One region of the Streptomyces sp. BHT-5-2 genome, then DNA from elsewhere that is predicted to be linked to it. Evidence: riboswitches for the same ligand, from Rfam matches in the RefSeq annotation. Region 1 holds a riboswitch; the other holds the start of a gene.
The links. Region 1 has a riboswitch for thiamine pyrophosphate ahead of K2224_RS14010 (thiamine ABC transporter substrate binding subunit). Riboswitches for the same ligand answer to the same signal wherever they lie in the genome.

Region 1 (5,818 bases):
ACGCCGCCTCGATCTGCGGTCCGCCCGCAGGCTGGAGCAGCAGCGCGACATGTGTGCCGCGGAACGTCCGGGCCGCGATGGTGCAGGACAGCCCGTCCGCCGCAGAGGTCAGCCGGACGCCGGCCGGGCGTACGAGCAGGCGGCAGGATCCGTCCGGAGTGCCGTCCGGTACCGGCACCTTGCCCCAGGGGGTGACGGCGGACGCGCCCTGTACGGTCGCCTCGACGACGTTGTCGAAGCCGAGGAAGCGCGCGACGAACGCGCTGGCGGGCCGCTGCCAGACCTCCAGCGGAGTGCCGGTCTGCGCGATCTTGCCGTCCCGCATCACCACGACCCGGTCGGCGAGTGCGAACGCCTCCCCCTGGTCGTGAGTGACGGCCAGCACCGTCGTCCCCAACTCGCGGAAGAGCCGCCGCAGTTCGACGACGAGGCGCTCGCGCAGCCCGCGGTCCAGTTGCCCGAGGGGCTCGTCCAGCATCAGCAGCCGCGGGCTCGGGGCAAGCGCGCGAGCCAGCGCGACCCGCTGCTGTTCGCCACCGGACAGCGATGCCACAGCCCTGCCCTGGGCACCCGGAAGCCCTACGAGGTCCAGCAGTCGGGCGACCGTGCGCTCCTGGTCGGTGCGGTTGGTGCGCCGCATGCGCAGCCCGAAGCCGACATTGCCCGCGACATCGCGCTGCGGGAAGAGCTGGTGGTCCTGGAACATCAGCCCGACGCCGCGCCGGTGCGTCGGGACCCCCGTCTGGTCGCGCCCCTCCAGCAGCACCGCGCCCTGGTCGACGTGCTGGAGTCCGGCGACCACCCGCAGCAGGGTGGACTTGCCGCTGCCGCTCGGGCCCAGGACGCAGACGATTTCCTGCGCGGCCACATCCAGGTCCACCGCGTCGAGTGCGGGTTGCGCGCCGGGCGCGCCGAAGCGGACGCTGACGCCGTCCAGCCGCAGCATCTCCGGTGCCGTGGTCCCGGTCCGTGCCGTCATCTAGAACTCCCCGGAGTGGTCGATCGGAGCACCGCCGGCCGAGCCCGTCCGGGGCTGGAGGCGGATGCGTTCCAAGGCCAGGAGGGCGCCCGCGCACACCACCATCAGGATGGTCGACAGGGCCATCGCCTGGCCGTAGTTGAACTCCCCGGCACGGCCCAGCAGCCGGGTCACGGCCACCGGCAGGGTGGGCTGGTCGGGCCGCGCGATGAAGACGGTCGCGCCGAACTCGCCGAGCGACACGGCGAAGGCGAAGCCCGCTGCGATGAGCAGGGCCCGCCGCACCATCGGCAGGTCCACCTCGCGCCAGACCTGCCAGGGCGAGGCGCCGAGGACGGCCGCCGCCTCCCGGAGCCTGCTGTCGACCGCGCGCAGCACGGGCAGCATGGTGCGGATCACGAACGGCACGCCCACCAGGGCCTGGGCGAGTGGTACCAGCCACCACGAGGACCGCAGGTCGAGCGGGGGTTCGTCGAGGGTGATCAGAAAGCCGAAGCCGACGGTCACGGCGGAGACGCCGAGCGGCAGCATCAGCAGTCCGTCGAAGCCGCGCAGGAGCCGGGTGACCATCGGTGTCCGCCCGTCCGGCCCGCTCCGTGGCCGGGAGCGGGTGAGCGCGGCCGCCGCCAGGCCGCCGATCAGCAGGGCGATCGCAGTGGCGGCCACACCGTAGGCGAGGGAGTTCCACAGGGCGTCGAGCGGGGCGACGGCGAAGGTGCTGTCGGCGGAGGCCGCGGAGCTCAGTGTCCGGTAGAAGACGAGCCCGTAGCCGTCGGGTCCGGCGAAGGACCGCTCGACGAGTACGGCCAGCGGCAGGACGAGCAGCACGGCGATGACGGCGAGCGTCCCCCACAGCAGGGCCCACTGGGCGGGACCGCTCGGCCGGCGGGCGGTCCGCGAGGCGTCGACGAGCCGCAAGGCGGTTTCGCGGCGCCGCACGGTCCAGGCGTGCAGCGCCAACAGCCCCAGTACAGCGGCGAACTGGATCAGGGTCAGTACGGCGGCAGTGGGCAGGTCCAGGAAGTCGGCGGTCTGCCGGTAGATCTCCACCTCCAGCGTCGAGAAGGTGGGCCCGCCCAGGATCTGCACCACGCCGAAGGAGGTGAAGGTGAAGAGGAACACCATCAGTGCCGCGGCCGCCACCGCCGGCCCCAGTGCGGGCAGCGTCACCTTCCGCCAGGCCGCGAACCGTCCGGCGCCCAGGACCCGGGCGGCCTCTTCCTGACGCGGGTCGAGCTGCGCCCAGAGTCCGCCGACGGTGCGGACGACGACGGCGTAGTTGAAGAAGACGTGCGCCAGCAGGATCGCCCACACCGAGGTGTCCAGCCGCACGCCCCACAGGTGGTCCAGCAGTCCGCCCCGGCCGACCAGTGCCAGGAAGGCCGCGCCGACGACGACGGTGGGCAGCACGAACGGCACCGCCACCGCCGCCCGCAGCAGTTGCTTGCCGGGGAAGTCGAAGCGCGCGAAGACATAGGCGCCGGGCAGTGCGACCAGCAGCGTCAAGGCGGTCGACGCGGCGGCCTGCCAGAGGGTGAACCACAGCACATGGAGCACGTCCGGGTCGCCGAGTACGGCGCCGAACCGTCCGAGCTGCCACTGCCCGCCGTCGTTCAGTCCCCGTCCCACGATCGCGGCGACCGGGTAGGCGAAGAAGAGCGCGAAGAAGGCGAGCGGCACGGCCATCAGACCGAGCCGCACCGCCGTTGCGCGCGCGGGCCCCCTGCGGTGGGTGCGGGCTACTTCAGAACGAGCGAGGACCACTGCTTGATCCACTGGTCGCGGTTCTTGGTGATCGTCTCCGGTGCGAGCGTCGTCGGCTTGTCGATCGCCGTGCCGTAGCGGGTGAACAGATCCGGCACCTTGGCGTCCTTGCGGGCCGGGTTGACGAACATCTGCAGCGGCATGTCCTCCTGGAACGTCTTCGTCAGGAGGAAGTCGAGCAGCGCCTTGCCGCCCTTCTCGTTCTTGGCGCCCTTGAGCAACGCGCCGAATTCGATCTGCCGGAAGCAGGTGCCGGTCGCGACGCCGGTCGGGGCCTCCTTGGGCGCGGGCTTCTTGCCCATCACCTCGGCGGGCGGGCTGGAGGCGTAGGAGACGACGAGCGGCTTGTCGCCCTTGCTCTTGCCGGCCGCGGAGCCCGAGAAGCGCTCGTTGTACGCCTGCTCCCAGCTGTTGACGACCTCGACGCCGTTGGCCTTGAGCTTCTTCCAGTAGTCCGGCCAGCCTCCCCCGCCACCGTGGGTGGCGATGGTGCCGAGCTGGAAGGCGAGCCCCGGAGAGGAGGTGGCGGAGTTCTCCGTGACGAGCAATCCCTTGTACTGCGGCTTGAGCAGGTCGTCGAAGGTCTGCGGCGGCGCGAGCTTGTGCTGGGTGAAGTAGGCGCGGTCGTAGTTGACGCAGATGTCGCCGTAGTCGAGGGGCGTGACCCGGTGGGCGTCCTTGTCGAGCTGGAGGTCGGCCGGGACGCTGTCGAGGCCCTTGGCCTTGTAGGGGGTGAAGAGGCCGGCGTTCAGGCCGCGCGAGAGCAGGGTGTTGTCGATGCCGAAGAAGACATCGCCCTGGGGGTTGTCCTTGGACAGGATCGCCTTGTTTACGGCTTCGCCGGCGTCCCCGCCCCTGATCACCCTGACCTTGTAGCCGCTCTCCTTCTCGAAGGCGGCCAGGACGGACTTGGAGGCGTTGAACGAGTCATGACTGACGAGCGTGACGGTCTTGGCGTCGGCGCTGTCGCCGCTGCCCGTGCCGCACCCGGCGAGTGCGGTCACGCCGGCCGCGGCGGCCAGCGCTGCCGCGGTGATCCTGCTGGTGGTGCTCACTGATTTCCTCCTGGCTGGCCAGGAAGAGACGCGGCCCCGCCCGGTGCCCGCTGCGTTCTGCGTCGGTGACGTTCGGCAACGGACGGTGGGCGGGGCGCAACAGCATGAGTGACGACCGAACTTCCTACCCGGAATGACCCGGGCGAGGTTCAAGGGTCTGCGGGCGCCGTAGGGCTGCTACGACGTCTCCGCACTCTCAGCGCTGTGGCGCTCCCCTGTCGGAATGTGCGTTTGTTCGACGCCACCGTACCAGCGGGCGGTCAGCGCTCCGAGGCCGCGAGCTGTCCGCAGGCGCCGTCGATCTCCTGGCCCCGGGTGTCCCGGACGGTCACGGGCACGCCGTGTGCCTCGATGGCCCGGACGAACGCCAGCTCGTCCTCGGGCCGCGAGGCGGTCCACTTCGAGCCCGGCGTCGGATTGAGCGGAATGAGGTTGACGTGGACCCGCTTGCCCTTGAGCAGCCGTCCCAGCAGGTCACCGCGCCACGCCTGGTCGTTGATGTCGCGGATCAGGGCGTACTCGATCGAGACCCGGCGGCCGGACTTCTCGGCGTACTCCCATGCCGCGTCCAGCACCTCGCGGACCTTCCAGCGGGTGTTGACCGGCACGAGGGTGTCCCGCAGCTCGTCGTCGGGCGCGTGCAGCGACACCGCGAGCCGGCACTTGAAGCCCTCGTCGGCGAACCGCAGCATCGCCGGCACCAGCCCGACGGTGGAGACGGTGATGCCGCGCTGGGAGAGCCCCAGCCCGTCGGGCTCGGGGTCGGTGAGCCGCCGGATGGCGCCGACCACCCGCTTGTAGTTGGCGAGCGGCTCCCCCATGCCCATGAAGACGATGTTGGACAGCCGGGCCGGGCCGCCGGGCACCTCGCCGTCGCGCAGCGCCCGCATGCCGTCGACGATCTGGTGCACGATCTCGGCGGTGGAGAGGTTCCGGTCCAGGCCGGCCTGGCCGGTGGCGCAGAACGGGCAGTTCATGCCGCAGCCGGCCTGCGAGGAGATGCACATGGTGACCCGGTCCGGGTAGCGCATCAGGACGGACTCCACGAGGGTGCCGTCGTGCAGCTTCCACAGGGTCTTGCGGGTGGTGTCGTCGTCGCACGAGATGTGCCGCACCACCGACATCAGGTCCGGGAGCAGCTCCGCCGCCAGCTTCTCGCGCGCCGCCGCGGGGATGTCGGTCCACTGCGCCGGGTCGTGCGCGTAGCGCGCGAAGTAGTGCTGCGACAGCTGCTTGGCGCGGAACGGCTTCTCGCCGATCGCGGCGACCGCCTCGCGGCGCTCGGCCGGGCTGAGGTCGGCGAGGTGCCGCGGAGGCTTCTTGGCGCCGCGGGGGGCGACGAATGTCAGTTCTCCCGGGGCCGGGCGTGCCATGGGCGGAAACTCCTCTGTGCGACGAGGCCCGGCGGCTTCCGCGGGCGCGCGGCCAGGGGCCGGACGGGGACGGAAGCAGGAGACCTCACGGATCGTCCCCACGGCCGCGGGGACGGAAAGAGCGCGCCGCGAACGAGCGGCGCGCCCTTCAAGGGTAACCGGCGGCGCTCAGCCCGATCCCACGAAGATCACGAACAGCAGCCAGACCACCGGGGCGGTCGGCAGCAGCGAGTCCAGCCGGTCCATGATGCCGCCGTGGCCGGGCAGCAGGGTGCCCATGTCCTTGATGCCCAGATCCCGCTTGATCATGGATTCGCCGAGGTCGCCGAGGGTGGCGCTGACCGCGACCGCCAGCCCCAGCAGCAGGCCCTCCCACCAGGCACCGCCCTTGATCAGGAACTCCATGCACAGCGCGCCCGCCACCATCGCGAAGAGCACCGCGCCCACCAGCCCCTCGCGGGTCTTGCCGGGGCTGATCCGCGGCGCCAGCTTCTTCTTCCCGAAGCGCCAGCCGACCGCGTACGCCCCGGTGTCGCTGACGACCGTCAGCAGCAGGAACGTCAGCACCCGCTGCGGCCCGTCGTGCTCGGCCGACAGCATCAGGGCCACGAACGTCGCCAGGAACGGGACGTAGAAGGCCGCGAAGA
Region 2 (5,818 bases), 2.8 Mb from region 1:
CGCAGCCGGGTGGTCCGGCCGTCGGCGGGCACCGGGTCGGCCGGCGGCATCTCCAGTCGGCTGGTGCGGTCCAGCGGCGCCCCGCCCTCGGCCGGCAGCGGGAGCTGCACACCGGCCGGGCGCGGAATCACGTCCGTCCGCTCCTCGTCCGCGGCCGCCGCCTGTCTGGCCTGCGGCGGGACGACGTCCAGCTGCGCTTCGGTGAGCGGCGCGCGGGCCGAGCGGGCCCGGGCCAGCAGCGCCACCGCGTCCTGCGGGCGGGCCTCCGGGGCGCGGGCGGTGGCCGCCGCGACCAGCTCGTCCAGCTCCGGGGCCAGCCCCGGCACCAGCTCGGAGGGCGGGGTGATGTCGTCGTGCAGATGGCTGTAGAGGATCTGCGCGGCGGAGCCGCCGGTGTGCGGCTTGCCGCCGGTGAGCATCTCGTAGAGCACCACGCCGCAGGCGTAGACGTCGACCCGGGCGTCCGCGGTGCCGTGCTCCATCTGCTCGGGGGCGAGGTAGGAGACCGTGCCCAGGACCGAGCCGGTGGAGGCGGTGGTGTGCGTGTCCACCGCGCGCACCAGGCCGAAGTCGGCGACCTTGACCCGGCCGTCGTCGCCGATCAGGACGTTCTCCGGCTTCATGTCGCGGTGCACCAGACCGGCGCGGTGCGCGGCACCCAGCGCGGCCAGGATCGGCTCCAGGATGTCCAGCGCGGCCCGCGGCCGCAGGGCGCCGCGCTCGCGCAGCACGTCGCGCAGGGTGCAGCCGGCGACGTACTCCATCGCCAGATAGACGTAGGTGCCGTCCGTGCCCTGGTCGAAGACGCCGACCACATTGGGGTGCGAGAGGCGGGCGACGGACTTGGCCTCACGGATGAAGCGGTCGACGAACGCCTCGTCCACGGCCAGGCCGGGGTGCATCACCTTCAGCGCGAGCACACGGTCCAGCCGGGTGTCCACGGCCCGGTAGACGGTGGCCATGCCCCCGGCGGCGATGCGCCCCTCGACGCGATAGCGGCCGTCGAGCAGTTGGCCCACGAGCGGGTCCTGCAGCGTCGTATCCACGGCAGACGAGTCTACGAGCCCCTACCGACACGCCGGACGTCCCGGCCACTCTCCCGGGCGACCGCAGCGGAACCGTGACAAGGGAGGGCGGCCGGCCCGGGGCTGGTCCGGCACGGAATAATCCGGCCGCGGACGTGGTCGCACCCCAGGAGGCGGGTCGCGTCGCGCCACCGCACCACCGCACCAGAGGAGGGGGAGCCGATGACGACGCTGCTGATCGGCGAGCTGGCCCGCCGGACCGACACCACCGAGCGGCTGCTGCGCTACTACGAGGAGCAGGGGCTGCTGAGTCCCGGGCGGACCGCCGCCGGCTACCGCCTCTACGAGGAGGCCGACGTCGCCCAGGTCCGCCGCATCCGCACCCTCCTGACCTCCGGGCTGAACACCGCGACCATCGCGCAGGTGCTGCCCTGCCTGCGCGACGACGACGGGCGCCTGGTGCCGACCTGTCCGCAGCTGGTCGGCGAACTGCACCGGGAGCGGGCCCGGCTCACCGACTCCATCGAGGCGCTGCTGGCCTCCCGGGACCTGCTCGACGAGGTGATCACCGCCGCCCCGGCCGAGTTCGCGGAACCGGCCGGGGCGGCGGCGGACCGCGTGGCCTAGAAGGCCGGCCGCTCCGGATCCAGTTCCGGTACGCCCTCGGTGGGCGAGGAGGCCAGCGCGAAGTGGCGGCGCGGGATCCGGCCCGCGCGGTGCGCCAGCCGGCCGGCCACCACCGCGTGCCGCATCGCCGACGCCATCAGCTCCGGCTCCTGGGCGCGGGTCACCGCCGACGCCAGCATCACCGCCGCACAGCCCAGCTCCATGGCGAGCGCGGCGTCCGAGGCGGTGCCGGCGCCGGCGTCCAGGACGACCGGGACACCCGCGCGCTCGGTGATCAGCTGGAAGTTGTGCGGGTTGCGGATACCCAGTCCGGAGCCGATCGGCGAGCCGAGCGGCATGATCGCCGCACAGCCCACGTCCTCCAGCTTCCGGGCCAGGACCGGATCGTCGTTGGTGTACGGGAGCACGGTGAACCCGTCGTCCACGAGGGTCTCGGCGGCGTCCAGCAGCTCCACCGGGTCGGGCAGCAGGGTCCGCTCGTCGGCGACGACCTCCAGCTTGACCCAGTCCGTGCCGAGTGCCTCCCGGGCGAGCCGGGCGGTGAGCACCGCCTCGCCCGCGGTGAAGCAGCCCGCGGTGTTCGGCAGCACCCGGATCCCGTTCCGGGCGAGGACGGAGAGCACCGAGCCCTGCACGGTCGGGTCCAGCCGCCGCATGGCGACGGTCGTCAGCTCCGTGCCGGAGGCCAGCAGGGCGCGCTCCAGGACGTCGAGGCTGGGCGCGCCGCCGGTGCCCATGATGAGCCGGGAGCCGAAGGAGGCCCCGGCGATGGTGAGCGGGTCGGCGCCGGCGGGGGCGGTGCCGGGCGCCGCGGGGGCGGTGCCCCGTTCGACTGTGGTGTCGGTCATGTCCGTGGATCAGCCTCCCTGGACGGCGGTCAGCACCTCGACGCGGTCGCCGTCGCCGAGCGCGGTGGTGGGCCACTGGGTGCGCGGGACGACGGTCTCGTTGACCGCGGCCGCCACGCCGGTCGGCGCCTGGGACAGCGTGGCGACCAGCCGGTCGAGGGTCAGGCCGCCGGGGATCCGGCGGGCGGCCCCGTTGACGGAGACGGACACCGTGGGGCCGTTGGGGGCGCCGGAGTTGTCGGTGGGGTGGGTGGGGTCAGGGGTACCGGGAGTACCGGGGGCGCTCATATGGGCTGCTCCTCGGGGGCACGGGTGCGCTGCTCCTCCTGGACGTCGGGGGAGAAACGCGCGGGGGAGAAGGGGCGGGCCGCTTCCGGGACGGTCCCGGTGGACAGCAGCTCGGCCATCACGTCCCCGGTGACCGGTGTCAGCAGCACGCCGTTGCGGAAGTGGCCGGTGGCCAGGTGGAGGCCGGGCAGCGCGGTGGGCCCGAGCAGCGGTGCGTTGTCGGGCGAGCCGGGGCGCAGCCCGGCCAGGCTCTCGGTCAGCGGCAGTTCGGTCAGGCCCGGGACCAGCTCGTGGGCGTCCCGCAGCAGCTCGTAGACCCCGCCCGCGGTGACCGTGGTGTCCCAGCCCAGCTCCTCGGTGGTGGCGCCGAGGACCAGTTCGCCGCTCTCCCGGGGCACCAGGTAGACGGGATTGCCCCGGACCACGGCCCGTACGGTGCGGGAGAGGAACGGCGGTCCGCCGGGCGGCGGGTCCGGCAGCCGCAGCCGCAGCACCTGCCCCTTGACCGGCCGCACTGGTGGCCGCACGGCCTCCGGGACGCCTTCCAGCCGGCCGCTGAGGCTGCCCCCGGCCAGTACGACCTGGCCGGCCGACAGCCGTGTCCCGTCGGCGAGTTCGACGCCCGAGGCGCGCCCGCCGGCGGTCGTCAGGCGCTCCGCCCGCGTGCGGTGGAAGACCACCCCGGTCCGCTCGCAGGCGGCCAGCAGGGCCCCCGCCAGTCGGCGCGGATCGACCTGGTGGTCGCCGTCCACCCGGAGGCCGCCGCGCACCCCGGGGGCGAGCATCGGCTCCAGCCGGCGGCACTCGCGCCCGGTCAGCCACTGCGAGTCCAGCCCGCAGCGGACCTGGAGGGTGTGCAGTTCCCGCAGGTGGGCGCGGTCGTCGGCGTCCAGCGCGACCTGGAGGGTGCCGCTCCGCCGGTAGCCGATCCGCTGCCCGCTCGCCGCCTCCAGTTCCCGGGTGAACTCCGGATACCGTTGTGCGGAGGCCAGGTTGAGCCCCAGCAGCGTCTCCTCGCCGTAGTGCAGCTCGGTGACCGCGGCCAGCATGCCGGCCGCGACCTGTGCCGCGCCGCCGCCGGGCGCGGGGTCGGCGACCGCGACCCGCAGCCCGCGGCCGGCCGCCCGCCAGGCGGTGACCAGCCCGATGATGCCGCCGCCGACGACCAGCACATCGGGGTGCCGGTCCGCCGGCCGCGGCGGGTCCGATGGTGTGGCGGATGGATGCATGGGCGTCCAGCCCCTCCCTTCGCCGGCATGACCCGGATCAGGTTCGTACGGTCGGAGGCCGGCCAGCCTCCCTCTCAGCCCGGTGCGTCCGGGCTCCCGCGAGTGCGTGCACCACCCTAATACGGGCCGCGGGCCGCCGTAAGGGAGCGCCCGGGCCACGGGCCGGGCCACCGGGGCCGCACCGGGTGCCACGGCGCGTGACGCTGTGTCAGAGATCTCCTTGCGCGGTGCTGCGGGCCGCGTCGCCCGCCGTCCTAAAGTGAGTGGGTGAGCGAGCAGAGCAAGTCTCCCCAGGCCCCTGTCCGCACGCCGCGCGTGGTGATCGCCGGCGCGGGGATGGCGGGTGTGCAGACCGCCGTGGCCCTGCGCGAACAAGGCTGGCGCGGCGCGATCACGCTCCTCGGCGACGAGCCCCACCAGCCCTACGACCGCCCCCCGCTGTCCAAGGCGGTGCTGCTCGGCAAGGCCGACGGCTCCGCCTTCGACATCGACTTCGCCGGTCTCGGCATCGACCTCCACCTCGGCCGCCCGGTCACCGCGCTGCGCCCCGAGGAGCACGTCGTGGAGACCGCCGAGGGCCCGGTCCACTACGACTACGCGGTCCTGGCCACCGGTGCCGAACCGGTCCGGCTGCCCGGCAGCGAGGGGCTCCCCGGAGTCCACCTGCTGCGCACCCTGGACGACGCCGAACGGCTGCGCCCGGTGCTCGCCGCCCAGCACCGGATCGTGGTGGTGGGGGCCGGCTGGATCGGCGCCGAGTTCGCCACCGCCGCCCGCGAGGCCGGCTGCGAGGTCACCGTCGTCGAGGCCGCCGACCACCCGCTGGCCGGCGCGCTGCCCGCCGAGGTCGCCGCGTACATGACCGGCTGGTACGCCGACGCCGGAGCCGAGCTGCGCACCGGCGCCCGGGTCGCCTCCGTCACCGGCGACGCGGTGGCCCTCGCCGACGGCACCGTGCTGCCCGCCGACGCCGTGGTCGTCGGGATCGGCGCCCGCCCCGCCACCGCCTGGCTGGCCGGCTCCGGCGTCGCCCTCTCGCCCGAGGACGGCTCGGTGCTGGCCGACGAGCGGCTGCGCACCTCCGTCCCCGGGGTCTACGCGGTCGGCGACTGCGCCTCCTTCCCGTCGGCCCGTTACGGCACCCGGCTGCTGGTCCACCACTGGGACAACGCCCTCCAGGGGCCCCGCACGGTGGCCGAGAACATCGCCCGCGGCGAGGCGGAAGGGGTGGTCTACGACCCGGTGCCGTACTTCTGGTCCGAGCAGTTCGGGCGGTTCGTGCAGTACGCCGGCCACCACGTGGACGCCGACGAACTGGTCTGGCGCGGCGATCCGGCCGGCGCGGCCTGGTCGGTGATCTGGCTTCGGGGCGGCCGGGAGCCGGGCGAGGGGCCGGCCGAGGGCGGCGCCGGGCGGCCGGCCGGCCGGCTGGTCGCACTGCTGGCCGTGGGGCGGCCGCGGGATCTGGCCCAGGGGCGCCGGCTCATCGAGAAGGGCGCGCTGCTCGACCGGGAGCGGGTCGCGGACGCGACCGTTCCGCTCAAGTCCGCGGTCCTGTAGGGCAGTCCGGTCCGGGGCCGCCGAACGGGGCGGCGCGCGCCCCGGCCCGCCGGGCTCACCCGGCGGTGTGCACGCGCGCGCCGTAGGCGATGCCCGGCTACCGGCTGTCAGTGGGAGGTGGCACGCTTGTCCTGTGACCGAGATTGACGCAAACATCGATGGACTCGTCCCCGCCTGGCTCACCCTCCCCGACATCGCCGAGGAACTCGACGTCGAGGTGACCCGCGTGCGGCAGCTGGTG

Region 2: it holds a riboswitch for thiamine pyrophosphate, as region 1 does, so the genes downstream of both, thiO (glycine oxidase ThiO) here and K2224_RS14010 (thiamine ABC transporter substrate binding subunit) in region 1, are expected to answer to the same signal.

Annotation. Positions count from the first base shown of each region.
Region 1 is NZ_CP081496.1:3,144,347-3,150,164, reverse strand. Features, by position in the region: gene K2224_RS14020 (ABC transporter ATP-binding protein) at 1-979, opposite strand, end outside; gene K2224_RS14015 (ABC transporter permease) at 980-2,743, opposite strand; gene K2224_RS14010 (thiamine ABC transporter substrate binding subunit) at 2,719-3,798, opposite strand; TPP riboswitch at 3,902-4,025, opposite strand; gene rlmN (23S rRNA (adenine(2503)-C(2))-methyltransferase RlmN) at 4,059-5,171, opposite strand; gene K2224_RS14000 (phosphatidate cytidylyltransferase) at 5,340-5,818, opposite strand, start outside.
Region 2 is NZ_CP081496.1:5,910,620-5,916,437, reverse strand. Features, by position in the region: gene pknB (Stk1 family PASTA domain-containing Ser/Thr kinase) at 1-1,046, opposite strand, end outside; gene K2224_RS26190 (MerR family transcriptional regulator) at 1,248-1,652, shown strand; gene K2224_RS26185 (thiazole synthase) at 1,649-2,500, opposite strand; gene thiS (sulfur carrier protein ThiS) at 2,510-2,710, opposite strand; gene thiO (glycine oxidase ThiO) at 2,785-4,017, opposite strand; TPP riboswitch at 4,015-4,127, opposite strand; gene K2224_RS26170 (NAD(P)/FAD-dependent oxidoreductase) at 4,285-5,577, shown strand; gene K2224_RS26165 (Rv2175c family DNA-binding protein) at 5,711-5,818, shown strand, end outside.